3 regions of the Bifidobacterium porcinum genome follow, and region 2 is predicted to be linked to each of the others. Evidence: riboswitches for the same ligand, from Rfam matches in the RefSeq annotation. Region 2 holds a riboswitch; each other region holds the start of a gene.

Region 1 (4,170 bases), 680 kb from region 2:
CGTGTTCTTGTCGGCGGAACCGCTGCTGCCACCCGTCGTGGCATATCCAATCGAGTTGGAATACGTGACGAAACGCTCAAGCCGCTGGGTTGCCATCATTACCGTAGACGCCGATTGAGCACGCACCGCAGTCGAATTTGTAGACCGGAGGTACTGCATGACACTGGCAGTGAACACTGACGAGAACAAGAGGAATATACCGAGCGCCACCATGAGTTCCGTCAGAGAAACGCCCTTTTGCTTATCGGTGTTCCTCAGCTTGCGCCAACGAGATGCAAACTTTCCTGCTGATCCTTCATGCTTTGCATCACAAGATCTGCTTCGCATGCTTACTGTTGTCGCCGGCTGTTCAACATTGCTCATACCACTATCCATACTGTTCACCGCCTCACTTGCTCTTCAGGGTGTCGTCATTGCTGCCATCGAAAATCGCGGCAGTGCTGTACCAGCAAGTCTTGCCTTGATGCTGGCTGTCCGGCCAAGTGACGAGCACAACCACGCGGGGCATCGGCGAATAGGTCGGACTAGAAGCGGTACCAGTGTTGAACGGGCCGGTCGGGAACTTCGTGGCGTCCGCGATGGATGCTGCATCAACGGCTTTGTTGCCTTCGCCGACATATTTGTACGCACCGACAGCGCCGGATGAAGTCACCAGACCTTGCTTCGACGCGGACAGGCAGGAAGCCTCGGCAGACAGGCGATAACATTTGCCGACAACCGTGCATACGGTATACGTGGCGCCTTCCCTGCTGGTCGTTGGTCTCGACCTTGGCCTGGATCGCCGTGGCGCTCGGAGAATCATTCCACCCCAGATCCATGGTATCTGAAGCGTTCTCAATCACATTGAAATCGGTAGCCGCCTTGAGCGCCCCCTGCGCCCCCGACTTGGACATGCCCGACGTGAGCGTAGAGAAAATCGTGTTGCCTTCTTTGCCCTTCACGCTTTCCTGTACCTGCTCCAACCCGATTCGGCAAGACCAACCGCGATGGCACGCTGCTGGTGTGCGTAAGAAGAATGCACGACGGTGACGGCGAACTGGGCAGCCGCCAGTCCGACGAGCGTCAACATGCCAATCGCCACGATGACCTCAACCATGGTGAAGCCGCGCTGCATACGTTTGAGCAGCGCCCGCCTCCTACCGTATGTATGGCCCACGGTTGTTCCCCTCTCTTATGCCGGGCGTCAACCCGTGCCGGGAACTTGTTTTCTCTCTCGTTTTCCGTATTACCCTGCTGCCAGTCAATGACCGCCAGATAATAGGTGAGCCCCGCAAAGCCTCAACCCTGCAGGGCGAATTGATGTCACGGCTTATGCGGATGCCATTCCAAAGCGCCTGTGGTGCTCTCGTGCTTGTATTCGGAATCACCCAAATCGCTGCCCCCTCGACGGTGTAGCAATCACCGCCGTTGGTGTCGCTGTAGCTGATGGTCACCTTGATGGTGTTGTCTTTGGACACTGTAATGGGGATGCCGCTGATGGTGCCGCCGGCCTGCGTAAATGTGCATTCCTTGTCGCTGCATGTCGTCGAAGAATCATTGGTCTTCATCGTCAGCTTTTCGCCGTCTTTGAGCTTGGTCATGGCGGTGGCGATGGTCACCTGGGCGTTGTTGCACATCGTTCTGCACGGATGAACGCCATGCCGACTTACGCTGATTCAGATAAATAGGGACCGCCACCCATACGAAGAAGACCGCCGTCACCAGTTGAATGCTTTTTATTCCCCACTCGTATGGGACGCCGAGACGTGCTGGAATCGCGAGCAACAGCCACCACAACGGCGGGTGTCCTTCGTAATGCGGGCGTACCAGCAAGAGATCATGCCATGAGCAGTCGCAGGCGATCAACCATGATTGCGCCTCATCGAACCAAGGTTCGTGGAAGCACATCACCACGATGACAACGACTGCGTACACAGCCAACACGACCCATTGTCAACAACGCGACTGGCCGTTTTTCATCTTCACCGCCAGATGATGCATGAAGTCCTTCTCCTCTCAGTTTGCCCGGCCGTAGCGAGACGTGCGCGTTGCAACGTCGACCCCGATAGTGTGATCGCAATCCGAGCGAGACCGATCTACACCAACCACACATCCACGCCGGCGCAAGGCGACCGAAAGACAACCGTGTCAGTGTCCCGGGAGATTCAGTGCTGTCAGCAACGCCTGGAAAAGACCTACGTCATTCGGACTCGGCAGGACATACGTAATCTCTTAATATTATCCGGAACCCTGAACCTCAGCGGCGTGCAATCTGCACGCGCCAATCCGCCCCGAATCCACCCCGTGTCCTCGGGCGTCCATACGATGGCTCACATAATCCAATGCAGGGGAGCCTGCCGCAAGGCAAGGCTGAGAAAGGCACCGTGCCTGACCCTTAGAACCTGTTGGTTAGAACCAGCGTAGGGAGCAATGATGAGCACAGACGCATCACCAGATATCACCGGCAGTACCAGCGCAGCCCTGAACGGAACACCGTTGCCAGCGGACGACCCCGAGCGCCAGCTGATTGCGAAGGCTGTGCGCGAGGTGAAGGACACCACGCCGCTCGCCCAATCATTCACGAACTTCGTGACCGTCAACCTTGTCGCCAACGCGCAGCTCGCGGCAGGCGGCACCGCGGCGATGAGCTACCTGCCGGACGATATCATCGACACCGCGGCAATCGCCAAGGCCACCTACATCAACGTCGGCACCCTGCTGCCGTTTTTCAAGGACGCGCTCGGCAACATCGCGCGGTCGCTGCAAGCCATGCACCACCCGTGGGTGCTTGACCCGGTCGCCGCCGGCATCGGACGCACCCGTTCCGCCATTCTGTGGGCATTCCGCTCCGCTCCTCCGACCATCGTACGGGGTAATGCATCGGAAATCATCGCGTTAGCGGGAATCTGGGATCTCAACGTCCCATCCGCTGGTTCCGATACAGGAGCCAAGGAGGGAACCACACGACCGGCAGGCGTCGAAGCTGTCGATGACGTGGACAGCGCCACAAACGCCGCAATCGTGATGGCGCGATATTTGCGCAGCTACGCGCCAAATCACCGTGCCGCTGTCGCCGTGTCCGGCGCCACAGATCTTGTCACCGACGGAGACACCGTGTACCGGTTGCCCGGCGGCAGCTCGATGATGACGAAAATCACCGGTGCCGGATGCTCGCTCGGCGGGGTCACCGCCACCTATCTCGCCGTAGCCGATCCGCTTACCGCCGCGCTGGCTGCGAGCGCACTGTACAACCGTGCCTCCGAGCAGGCTGCGGAAGGCTGCACCGGACCAGGAAGCTTCCAAACCCGATTCCTTGACGCGCTGTGGAACGTCACCGCCGAAGACATCGCCGCATCGCCAATCATCGTGTCACATGTCCCTACGTCGCAAAACAGCGTATCTCCAGACACCGCAGGCACGGCCTGACAAGTCGCAATCGAACCGCGCCAAGCATGTAGACGTTGCTCCATAGCCAAGGAAACACATCCGGCATGCCCGCAACGCCGTCGCGGTGAGACCAGCGGCGAGCAATGCATACGCAAACGTAATCATCCCATCGCCATATTTAGGTGAGATATCGCTGATATTGAGCGAATGAATCGTTTGCATAATATCAATGCATTCGGCAGTAAGCCCCAGCACGATACTTCAGAACTGCAGAACCAAGGGTCACAATCGGCCCAATAACAGAAAGAAACACCATGACCAACTACCCCTACGCCTCCATGCGGGACACCTTCGACTTGACCGCCTACTGCATCCTCGGGTCGCAAGATACCAAGGGACGCCCGATCGGCGATATCGTCGATGACGCGCTGCAAGGCGGCGCCACCTTCATCCAGCTGCGTGACAAAACCGCAGATGCCAAACAACTGACCGAAACCGCACGGGATATCGCGCAGATCATCGAAGACAACGACAAGTCCGACACGGTCGCCTTCGTCATCGACGACCGTGTGGACGTCGTCTGGCAGTGCCGCAATCTGGGTATCAAGGTCGACGGCGTGCATATCGGGCAGGACGACATGGACCCGCGCGAGGCGCGACAGCTGCTCGGCGACGACGCCATCATCGGCCTGAGCGCGGAAACCGAAAGCCTCGTCAAACTCATCAACGAACTGCCGAGCGGCTGCATCGACTACATCGGCGCTGCGCCGCTGCATCCCTCCACCACCAAGCCTGATGCCATCG
Region 2 (4,170 bases):
GGCGGGTACGAAGCCATGTCCATCGTGCAGCTCGAACAGGAAGCGATCACGCGCATCAGTTCGGACGCCGATACGAAAGCCCTCATCGGCGCAAGCGTCGACGGCCAAGCGTGCGACGGGCTCGAAATGGTCCACAACGGGCCAAGCCTTGCAGGAGCGGCCCGTGCTGTCGAAAGCATCACCGCGTCCTCGACGCCCGGCATGGAACTGCCCGCGTACGAAGTGACCCCGGGATTCATCAAACTGCTTGCATCCGGGCAGAAAACGGCGAACGCGGCATCGTCGTCTGCGTCCTCGTCTGCGCAACAGGGGGCGACATCAACGCAACAGGAAGTGAACGAGACCGCTGACACCTCGGGAATATGGATTTCAACCGACGTCTCGCATGATTTCGGACTGGTTAAAGGCAGCGTCATGCAAACCAACCGTGGCGATATGACCATCGCCGGCGTATTCTCCTGGCCCAACGACGGCCGCGACACCAGATTCGCCTATGCGGCGATGATCCCGGTTTCGGCATCCTCCGGCGAATTCACCGAATGCTGGGCGAAGCAGTGGCCTGTCAGCGAACAAACCAACGACCTGCTGTATTCCACGGCGATCGTTTCGGGAACGGGCGGAAACACGACGGTCGCGCAGGTCAACAAATCCTTCGACTCCCGGTACAATGCGTACTCCAGCTATAAGAACCGCATGACGGTATGGCTGCCGTACGTCTCGCTAGCGGTCGGAGTGATCGCCGGGGTGATTTCCGTGCGGCGCAGACGACTGGAATACGCGGGAGCCTTGCACGTAGGGCAGACCAAAGGCGCCCAACTGCTCGAAATGATCCTGGAGACGCTCATCTGGGCGGGGCTGGCGACCATAGCGTGCCTGGCGTTGCTGTGTGCCTACTGCTGGCGCATGTCCACCGACGGCTGGATGAACATCTTCATCGCCGCCTGCCGAATCCCTGCCACCGGGTTCGCGGGGGCGATGGCCGCGACGTTCCTCGCCGGGCTCAGCGTGCGGGAGTCCCAGCTGCTGCGGTTCTTCAAGAGCCGGTAGGGTTGGGGATTTGAGTGTGCGGGTTGGGTGCGGCAGGTGGGTACGCGGCGTGCGCTAGATAGGCGACTATCTCCGGATTTCTGCACGGTCGAGAGAACAGGAACGCCGAGATAACGCGGTTTATACGGTAAGTTGTGCGAGATGAGGTCGGGGTTGGCTGTTCCTGCGTGGCGTGGTTCGCGGGCTGTGGGAGATAGCTGCGTATCCGCGGTTTGCTGGTGTCGGGCGGGCGCGGGGGATGGGGGATGGCGCAGTAGTTTCGTCATGTTGTCTGGGTTGGGGATGTATGTGGCGTGATCTGTGTGACGTGGGTTGCGGGAAGTCCGGGATACGTTCGTATCTGCGGGTTGCTGGTGTCGGGTGGAGACGGGTTGTCGGAGATGATGTGGTTTATTGGTCAGGTTGTGTGGGTTGGGGATGTATGTGGATGGGCCTGTGTGACGTGGGTTGCGGGAAGTCCGGGATACGCGTGCATCTGCGGTTTGCTGGTGCGGGGGTAATGTGGGTTGTTGGAGATAGCGCGGTTTGTGCGGGAAGTTGTGCGAGATGGGGGTGGGGTTGGTGGTTCCTGTGTGGCGTTGCTCGCGGGGTGCCGGAGATGGCTGTGCATCTGCGAGTTGCCGGTGCCGGGCGAGTGCAGGCTGTCCGAGATGGCGTGATTACTGCGGACTCCTGCCCGAGTTGGAGGCGGAGTCGCCCGCTTCTGCACGGTATAGGGCACAGAAAACCTGAGATGCGGGCATATCGTGGGGCCGCCGTAGCGGTACGGGGACGATGCGTGAATCGTGCAAAATCATGGGGTGCCCCTAGACTGAACAACCGACACGGGGGCTTGGCTGAATGCCAGGCTGAGATGGGGGTTTCCTCCGACCGAATGAACGTGAACCGGGCAATGCCGGCGCACGGACGTCGCTCTTCCCGTGCCTGAGAACAACCGTTCAAGAAAGGCACAAATCATGACACAAGCCGCGAATACCGCAGCATCATCCACAGTGAATCTCAAGTGGCGCGTCGTCGATATCGCCGTCGCATCGGTGATCGGCGTGGCCAGCGCGCTGATCTATTGGCTGGTCGCCCTGCTGACCGCCGCACCTTGGACCGCACTGGACGCGGTCGTCCCCGGTCTGCCCGGCCTGTTCAACGGATTGTGGCTGTTCGCCGGGCCCTTGGCCGCCATCATCGTGCGTAAGCCGGGAGCCGCAGTGTATGCAGAGATCGTTGCCGGTATTCTTGAAGCGTTGATGGGCAACATGTGGGGTGGTCTCGCCACATTCCTGATCGCCTTGGTGCAAGGCGTGTGCGCGGAGCTCGCGTTCGCGATTGTGCGTTACCGCAAGTGGACCCTGCCAGTTGCCGCCCTGTCCGGCGCGCTGTCCGGGGTCGGATGCTGGGCGTACAGCTTCATCGAAAACCTTCAGGGCATCAATCTTGCCGGGTCGTACGGCATTGTCTACCTGATCACCACGGTGGTGTCCGGCCTGCTGATCGCCGGCATCCTCATGTGGTACCTGTACAGGGCAATCGCGCGGACCGGCGCGCTGGACAAGTTCGCTTCCGGGCGTGAAGTGCGCGGCATCAGCGCCTGAGAGACAACACCGTCTGAAATCACCGTCTGAAATCACCGTCTGAAAGCGTCATCTGAACGCGTCAGCGTCTGGATTCCGAGGCGTGCGGCGGAGCACCGATACGGCTTCGCAAGTCAGCGGCATAAGGCCCCCCACCAGTATGGGCGGGCGGTTTCGGGATCATCGCAGCGATATACCAACCCCTGCCGGGCATCATCGCAATCCGGCATCGCATAGGAAGACATCAATATGAGCAACAACTCTTCGAACGCATCCAACGCATCCGTCGCCACAGCGACATCAGCAGCCAATTCGGTCACCCCTCAACCTGAGGCAACCCCGGTCGCAGCACTACGCCCCAGCCTCAAGTGGCGCGTCGTCGATATCGCCGTCGCATCGGTGATCGGCGTTGCCAGCGCGCTGATTTTCTGGCTGGTGTCCCTGATTTATTCGCTGGGTGTCGGCGACCTGATCGGCCTGGTCATGCCCGGATTCCAAGGCATCTATAACGGTTTGTGGCTGTTCGCCGGCCCCTTGGCGGCGGTCATCGTGCGCAAGCCGGGCGCCGCCACTTACGCGGAACTGCTCGGCGGGGTCATCGAAAGCCTGATGGGCAACCAGTGGACGGGCATGGACACGTTCAGCACGTCGCTGATGCAGGGCGCGTTCGCCGAACTCGCGTTCCTCATAGTGCTGTACCGCGTGTGGAACGTGCCGATCACCATGCTGTCCGGCGCGTTCGCCGGGGTCGCCGTGTGGCTGCATGACATTTTCATGCGCGGCCAGGCGTTCACCGGCCAGTACATCACCATCTATCTGGTCACGTCCGTGATTTCCGGCATCGTATTCGCCGGCATCGTGGTGTGGTACCTGTATCGGGCGATTGCACGGACCGGTGCGCTGGACAAATTCGTATCAGGGCGCGAAGTGAGGGCCACCGCCTGAACCACGGCGGGGCTACGGTTCACGCCGGCAGAAGCGCCTGGCAGGCAACTGTTCAGGTGTGAAGCAATACAGAACAGCAGCAACAGCGGCACAGCGGTACGACAGCGCAACAGGCACGGCGGCGGAACCGAGGCCGGCGGACGGCGGTTCGCGATACAGTGGCGGACAGCGGTCGGGCAACGGTTCCGCGCCAGCGCATTTGAAGACGGCAGGACACAGGACGCGATGAAGTCAAGCGAACATGACAACAGCAGCACAATGACGGCAGTGTCGACACAACCGGCACGTCTCGAATTCCATGATTGGGGCTACCGGCATGCCTCACGCCGCCACTTCGCCGTCCGCGGCCTCAACCTGAGCATCGAACCCGGCCAGCGCGTACTGCTGCTTGGAGCCTCGGGCATCGGCAAATCCACCATTCTCGAAGGCGCGGCGGGACTGCTCGGCGGCGATATCGAAAGCATGAACACCGCCGCTAACGGCACCACCAGCACCATTGACGCAGACGGCGGGCTGACCGAGGGGAGTGTCACCGTCGACGGCACGCCCGTCAGTCAGGCCCGGGGGCGCGTCGGCCTCGTATTGCAGGACCCGGATGCGCAGGCGATTTTCG
Region 3 (4,170 bases), 530 kb from region 2:
GAATGTCAATACCATCGTGGGGGCGCCGGACCCCTGGGTCTCAAGGCCTTGAGACCCCAAATATCCTAGAATCCCAGCGCAGGTCTGGTCAGTCCTTGTTCAAAGAAGCGGAATTCATGCTCCGACGAAACGAGCGCCGCATGCATCATATGCTCATATTCGTCAATCGATGCTTCGGCGGCCAGCCGGTCGCAGATCTGCACCTCGCGCAGCGTGCTCTCGGTGAATTCCGGGTCGGAGTACATGCGGATCCACTCGCCGAAGGGATGCGTGTCGACATCAATATGCTTGTTGCGCACCTGCTCGCGCATTTCCTTGCCCATCGCGGCGTACAGCCAGAAACACGGCATGACTACGGCGGCGAGCCGCGCATACGAACCGCTGTCAGCGACCCGATGCTCGTGTCCGATATAGGCTGCCGTCACTTCGGAACGGGAAACCGGCGACGGGTCGAATCCGTGCTTGACGAACCAGTCGTGGTGGAACATCACTTCAGAATCCACGCCGCCGGACGCCGCCTGCGCGAAGAACACCCGCTCGTCCAGCCGGTCGGCGCGCGAGGAGGCAAGGGCGAGCAGCGATGTGTAATCCGTCAGATAGATATCGTCCTGATGCAGGTAGAACGCGAAGTCCTCCAATGACAGCGTGGCGTCCACCATGCTGGTGATGAAGCGCATGCCGTGAATCCGCTCGCGGATCGGCCGCACGCGGTTCCAATAGTCGGCGCTGAACCGCATACCGGTTGGCGCATGCCTCCACGTGAAATCGACAGGACCATGCCCTTTGCCGACATGCAGCCGGTCGGCGGCGGCAATCGCCCCGTTCATCCATGTCTTCGCGCGGCGAGCCGCCTGCTCCCACGTGTCGCATTGCGGGCGCAGCGCCGCGAGCGTGCTCGACAGGGTGTCCCCCGTACCGTGGACGTTGTGGGTGCGCACCGCACGGCCTTCGATACGCGTGGTGCGCACCTCGCCCTGCCCGTCGGACGGTTCGGCGAGGATGTCAGTGCTTGACGCGCCACCGGCGAGCGCGAGCGCACCGCCTTTGGCGTATACGGCGACGCCATAGCGCTTGCATACCTCGTGTGCCATGGATTCCAGCGTGTCGATATCCGCGGCCGGCTGGTCGGCGTCGGCGAGTGCGGCGAGTTCCGGCACATTCGGGGTGATGATGTCCGCCATGGTAATGATGCTGCGCAAGGCGTGTTCGGCTTGCGGGGTGAGCAGGGCATCGCCGGATTTGGCGTACATGACCGGATCGAGCACGACGACCGGTTTGGGCAGGCCTTCGGCGCGGTACCGTGCTTCAAGCGCAGACAACCACCCTTTGACCGCTTCGACGAGTTCCGGGGTGCCCAGCATGCCGATTTTCATTGAGTCGATGACCGCGTCGTCGCTGACGGCGTTCAGCTGGGTGACAAGGAAGTCCGGCTCCATGTTCACGATGCTGGTCACGCCCTGAGTGTTCTGTGCGAGGACGCTGGTCATGGCCGCATACCCGAACACTCCTTGTGCGGTGAACGCTTTCATGTCCGCCATAGTTCCGGCGCCGCCGATCGGGTCTGAGCCTTCGATGGACAGGACTCTCAGCCGGGATGGCGCGTCTGCTGCACGCTCCCCCGCGGCCTCCAATTGCGCGAGCACCGCCATGGCACCGCTGGCATGTGGGGTTTCATTTGATTGCTGGTATTGTGGCTCACTCATGCCGGACATCCCTTCGCTAGTGCTGACTAGATCAGGTTCAACGGGTGTGTTCTCAGCCTGTCGGCACCCCGTGTCACCGGCAATCCACCATAGCCGACCCCACGGTCAATGCCGCCCTGCACACGTCCGCTCGGTTCGGATATGCTGGAATCATGCAAGAGAATGAGAAACGGCACCGTATCGTCGGCAGCTCGTTGTTGCTGCTGACATCCCTGATCTGGGGATTCGCCTTCGTCAGCCAAGTGCAGGGCATGCAATCGGTTTCCCCGATGTTCTTCAATGCGATCCGATTCACTTTGGGCGCTGTGTCGCTGATGCCCGTGCTTGTCGTGATGTCAAGGATTCAGGCGGGGCGCGCGGCAACGCGGCAGTCCCCGAACGCCAGCCGCGGCACACTTGCGGTATGGTCTGCGGTGTGCGGGCTGATTTTGTGGGCCGGCGCCACCTCGCAGCAATACGGGGTCCAATTGAGCATGTCCGCCGGGCATTCCGGATTCGTGACCGCCTTGTATATCGTGCTGGTTCCTGTGCTAGGTTTCCTGTTCCTGCATCGGCGGATCCACATGCTCACCGTACTGGCGATTATTGTGTCGATAGTCGGGTTCTATCTGCTGTGCGTCACCGACTCCATCCGCACCATCAGTGTGGGCGATCTGGTGCTGCTGGCGAGCGCGGTGTTGTATGCCACGCATATTCTCGTCATTGATCGGGTGGGCGGCAGGCTCAATCCGATTGCATTGTCGCTTGGCCAGTATCTGGTGGTATCGCTGCTCAGCTGGGTGTCGACATTGGTGTTGCACCAGGTGGATTGGCAAGGTGCGTTGGCCTGTGCGGGCGCGCTCGCGTACGCGGGCATCATGTCGGTGGGCGTCGCGTATACGCTCCAGGTGGTTGGGCAACGGTATGTTCCGCCTTCGCAGGCGTCGATGATTATGTCGTTGGAATCGTTCTTCTCAGCTGTCGGCGGAGCGCTGATTTTGCATGAGACGATGTCGGGACGCGGATATGTGGGCTGTGCCATGATTTTCCTCGGCACGATTCTCGCCCAGATTGATCCGGAACATCTGATCAGACGATTTTCTCCAGATGATTCCCAGCAAAAGACCATAGAATAATCGCAAGAAAGGAGCAATCATGACCTACGATCAGCAGCCCCAGAATCCTTCACCTCAACACATCCAATACCAGGCCGACGGACAGGGACAGCCGCAGCATGGCCAGCCGACCGCGCAGCCACAGGCCGTCTACTATCAGTCCCCTGCCGGCGCCGGCGCGAGCGCAGGATATGTAGCCCCAGCTTCGGCCATTCCCGCCCAGGTCGCGTCAGTCACCGAACATGCGGAACGGACCTCAATGATCCGTGCCTACGCCGAAATGACTGCCGGTCTCGCGGTAACAGCCGTGGTGGCGGCGCTCACCCAGACCTTTGGACTGCTCAACAGCTTCCTGGCGGCCACCGGCAGTCTAGGATGGATTGGTCTGATGCTCGTGCAGATTGTCATGGCCATCGCCATTGGCAATCGTGCGATGAATCTCAAGGCGGGGGCCGCACGCGTGCTGTTCTACCTATATGCCGCGTTGATGGGCTTCACGTTGAGCTCAATTTTCATGATTTACGATATTGGCTCGATTGGAACGGTTCTTGCGCTGTGCACCGGGTTCTTCTTCGTGTTGACCATGCTGTCGCTGACCATGCGTTCCAGTCTGTTGAAAGCCGGTCCCATTCTTCTGGCAGCGCTCATCACTTTGATTGTCGGCGAATTCTTCATCATGCTCGTCGCTCCGGGTTCGACCGGAATCATGGTGATTTCCGCGATCGGCGTGCTCATCTTCGCCGGGCTGACCATGTACGATGCGCAGAAAACCCGTGTCCTGTTCGCGCAGTATGCCGGACAGCCTGAAGCAATCAAGAGCCTGTCAATCGTATGCGCGTTGAATCTGTATCTTGATTTCGTGAATATGTTCCTGTATCTGCTGCGTCTGTTCGGCAGCCGCGACTAAGGATTGCCGTGCTGTGCGGTGCATACGTCGCACAACACGTATGATGATCGCATTCGGGCCCGGTCCCCTCATCAGGGACCGGGCCCGAATCATAGTCACGTGTGCATGCGTCAGCGCGTCGAGACGAAGGTCGGGAACACCTCGTCGATCACCGCCGCCCCCTTCTCCTGAGCGGACTGCGCATAATCGAAACGCAACGTGAGAATCGATTGCTGGGTGACGATTTCCTTCACATATGTGATGGTGCCGTTCTCCGCATAACTGCACACCATGATGTCGCCGGACAACAGATGGTAGGACACGCTGTGGCCTGAAGCGCAGGCGGAGTATTCGCTCGAAACCGTAGCACCAGTCGTATTCGATGCGCCGGAGACCTTGATGGTCATGCCGATTGAATCGTCGGTGAAGGTTCGTGTCGCGCCGTTATCGGTTTCCTCATGCCAGATGTAGCCGTCGGGGATGGACA

Evidence for each region. Region 2 has a riboswitch for thiamine pyrophosphate ahead of ACZ41G_RS05125 (ECF transporter S component). Riboswitches for the same ligand answer to the same signal wherever they lie in the genome.
Region 1: it holds a riboswitch for thiamine pyrophosphate, as region 2 does, so the genes downstream of both, thiM (hydroxyethylthiazole kinase) here and ACZ41G_RS05125 (ECF transporter S component) in region 2, are expected to answer to the same signal.
Region 3: it holds a riboswitch for thiamine pyrophosphate, as region 2 does, so the genes downstream of both, ACZ41G_RS02825 (bifunctional hydroxymethylpyrimidine kinase/phosphomethylpyrimidine kinase) here and ACZ41G_RS05125 (ECF transporter S component) in region 2, are expected to answer to the same signal.

The regions. Positions count from the first base shown of each region.
Region 1 covers NZ_AP029603.1:611,148-615,317, reverse strand. The annotation lists gene ACZ41G_RS02215 (PulJ/GspJ family protein) at 1-363, opposite strand, end outside; gene ACZ41G_RS02210 (hypothetical protein) at 389-652, opposite strand; gene ACZ41G_RS02205 (type IV pilus modification PilV family protein) at 938-1,114, opposite strand; gene ACZ41G_RS02200 (hypothetical protein) at 1,137-1,580, opposite strand; partial or broken gene ACZ41G_RS02195 (hypothetical protein) at 1,675-1,887, opposite strand; TPP riboswitch at 2,316-2,423, shown strand; gene thiM (hydroxyethylthiazole kinase) at 2,413-3,405, shown strand; gene thiC (phosphomethylpyrimidine synthase ThiC) at 3,681-4,170, shown strand, end outside.
Region 2 covers NZ_AP029603.1:1,296,119-1,300,288, reverse strand. The annotation lists gene ACZ41G_RS05130 (hypothetical protein) at 1-1,047, shown strand, start outside; TPP riboswitch at 1,862-1,972, shown strand; gene ACZ41G_RS05125 (ECF transporter S component) at 2,004-2,633, shown strand; gene ACZ41G_RS05120 (ECF transporter S component) at 2,862-3,557, shown strand; gene ACZ41G_RS05115 (ATP-binding cassette domain-containing protein) at 3,816-4,170, shown strand, end outside.
Region 3 covers NZ_AP029603.1:765,519-769,688, reverse strand. The annotation lists gene ACZ41G_RS02825 (bifunctional hydroxymethylpyrimidine kinase/phosphomethylpyrimidine kinase) at 66-1,703, opposite strand; TPP riboswitch at 1,695-1,784, opposite strand; gene ACZ41G_RS02820 (DMT family transporter) at 1,856-2,818, shown strand; gene ACZ41G_RS02815 (Bax inhibitor-1/YccA family protein) at 2,838-3,704, shown strand; gene ACZ41G_RS02810 (hypothetical protein) at 3,815-4,170, opposite strand, start outside.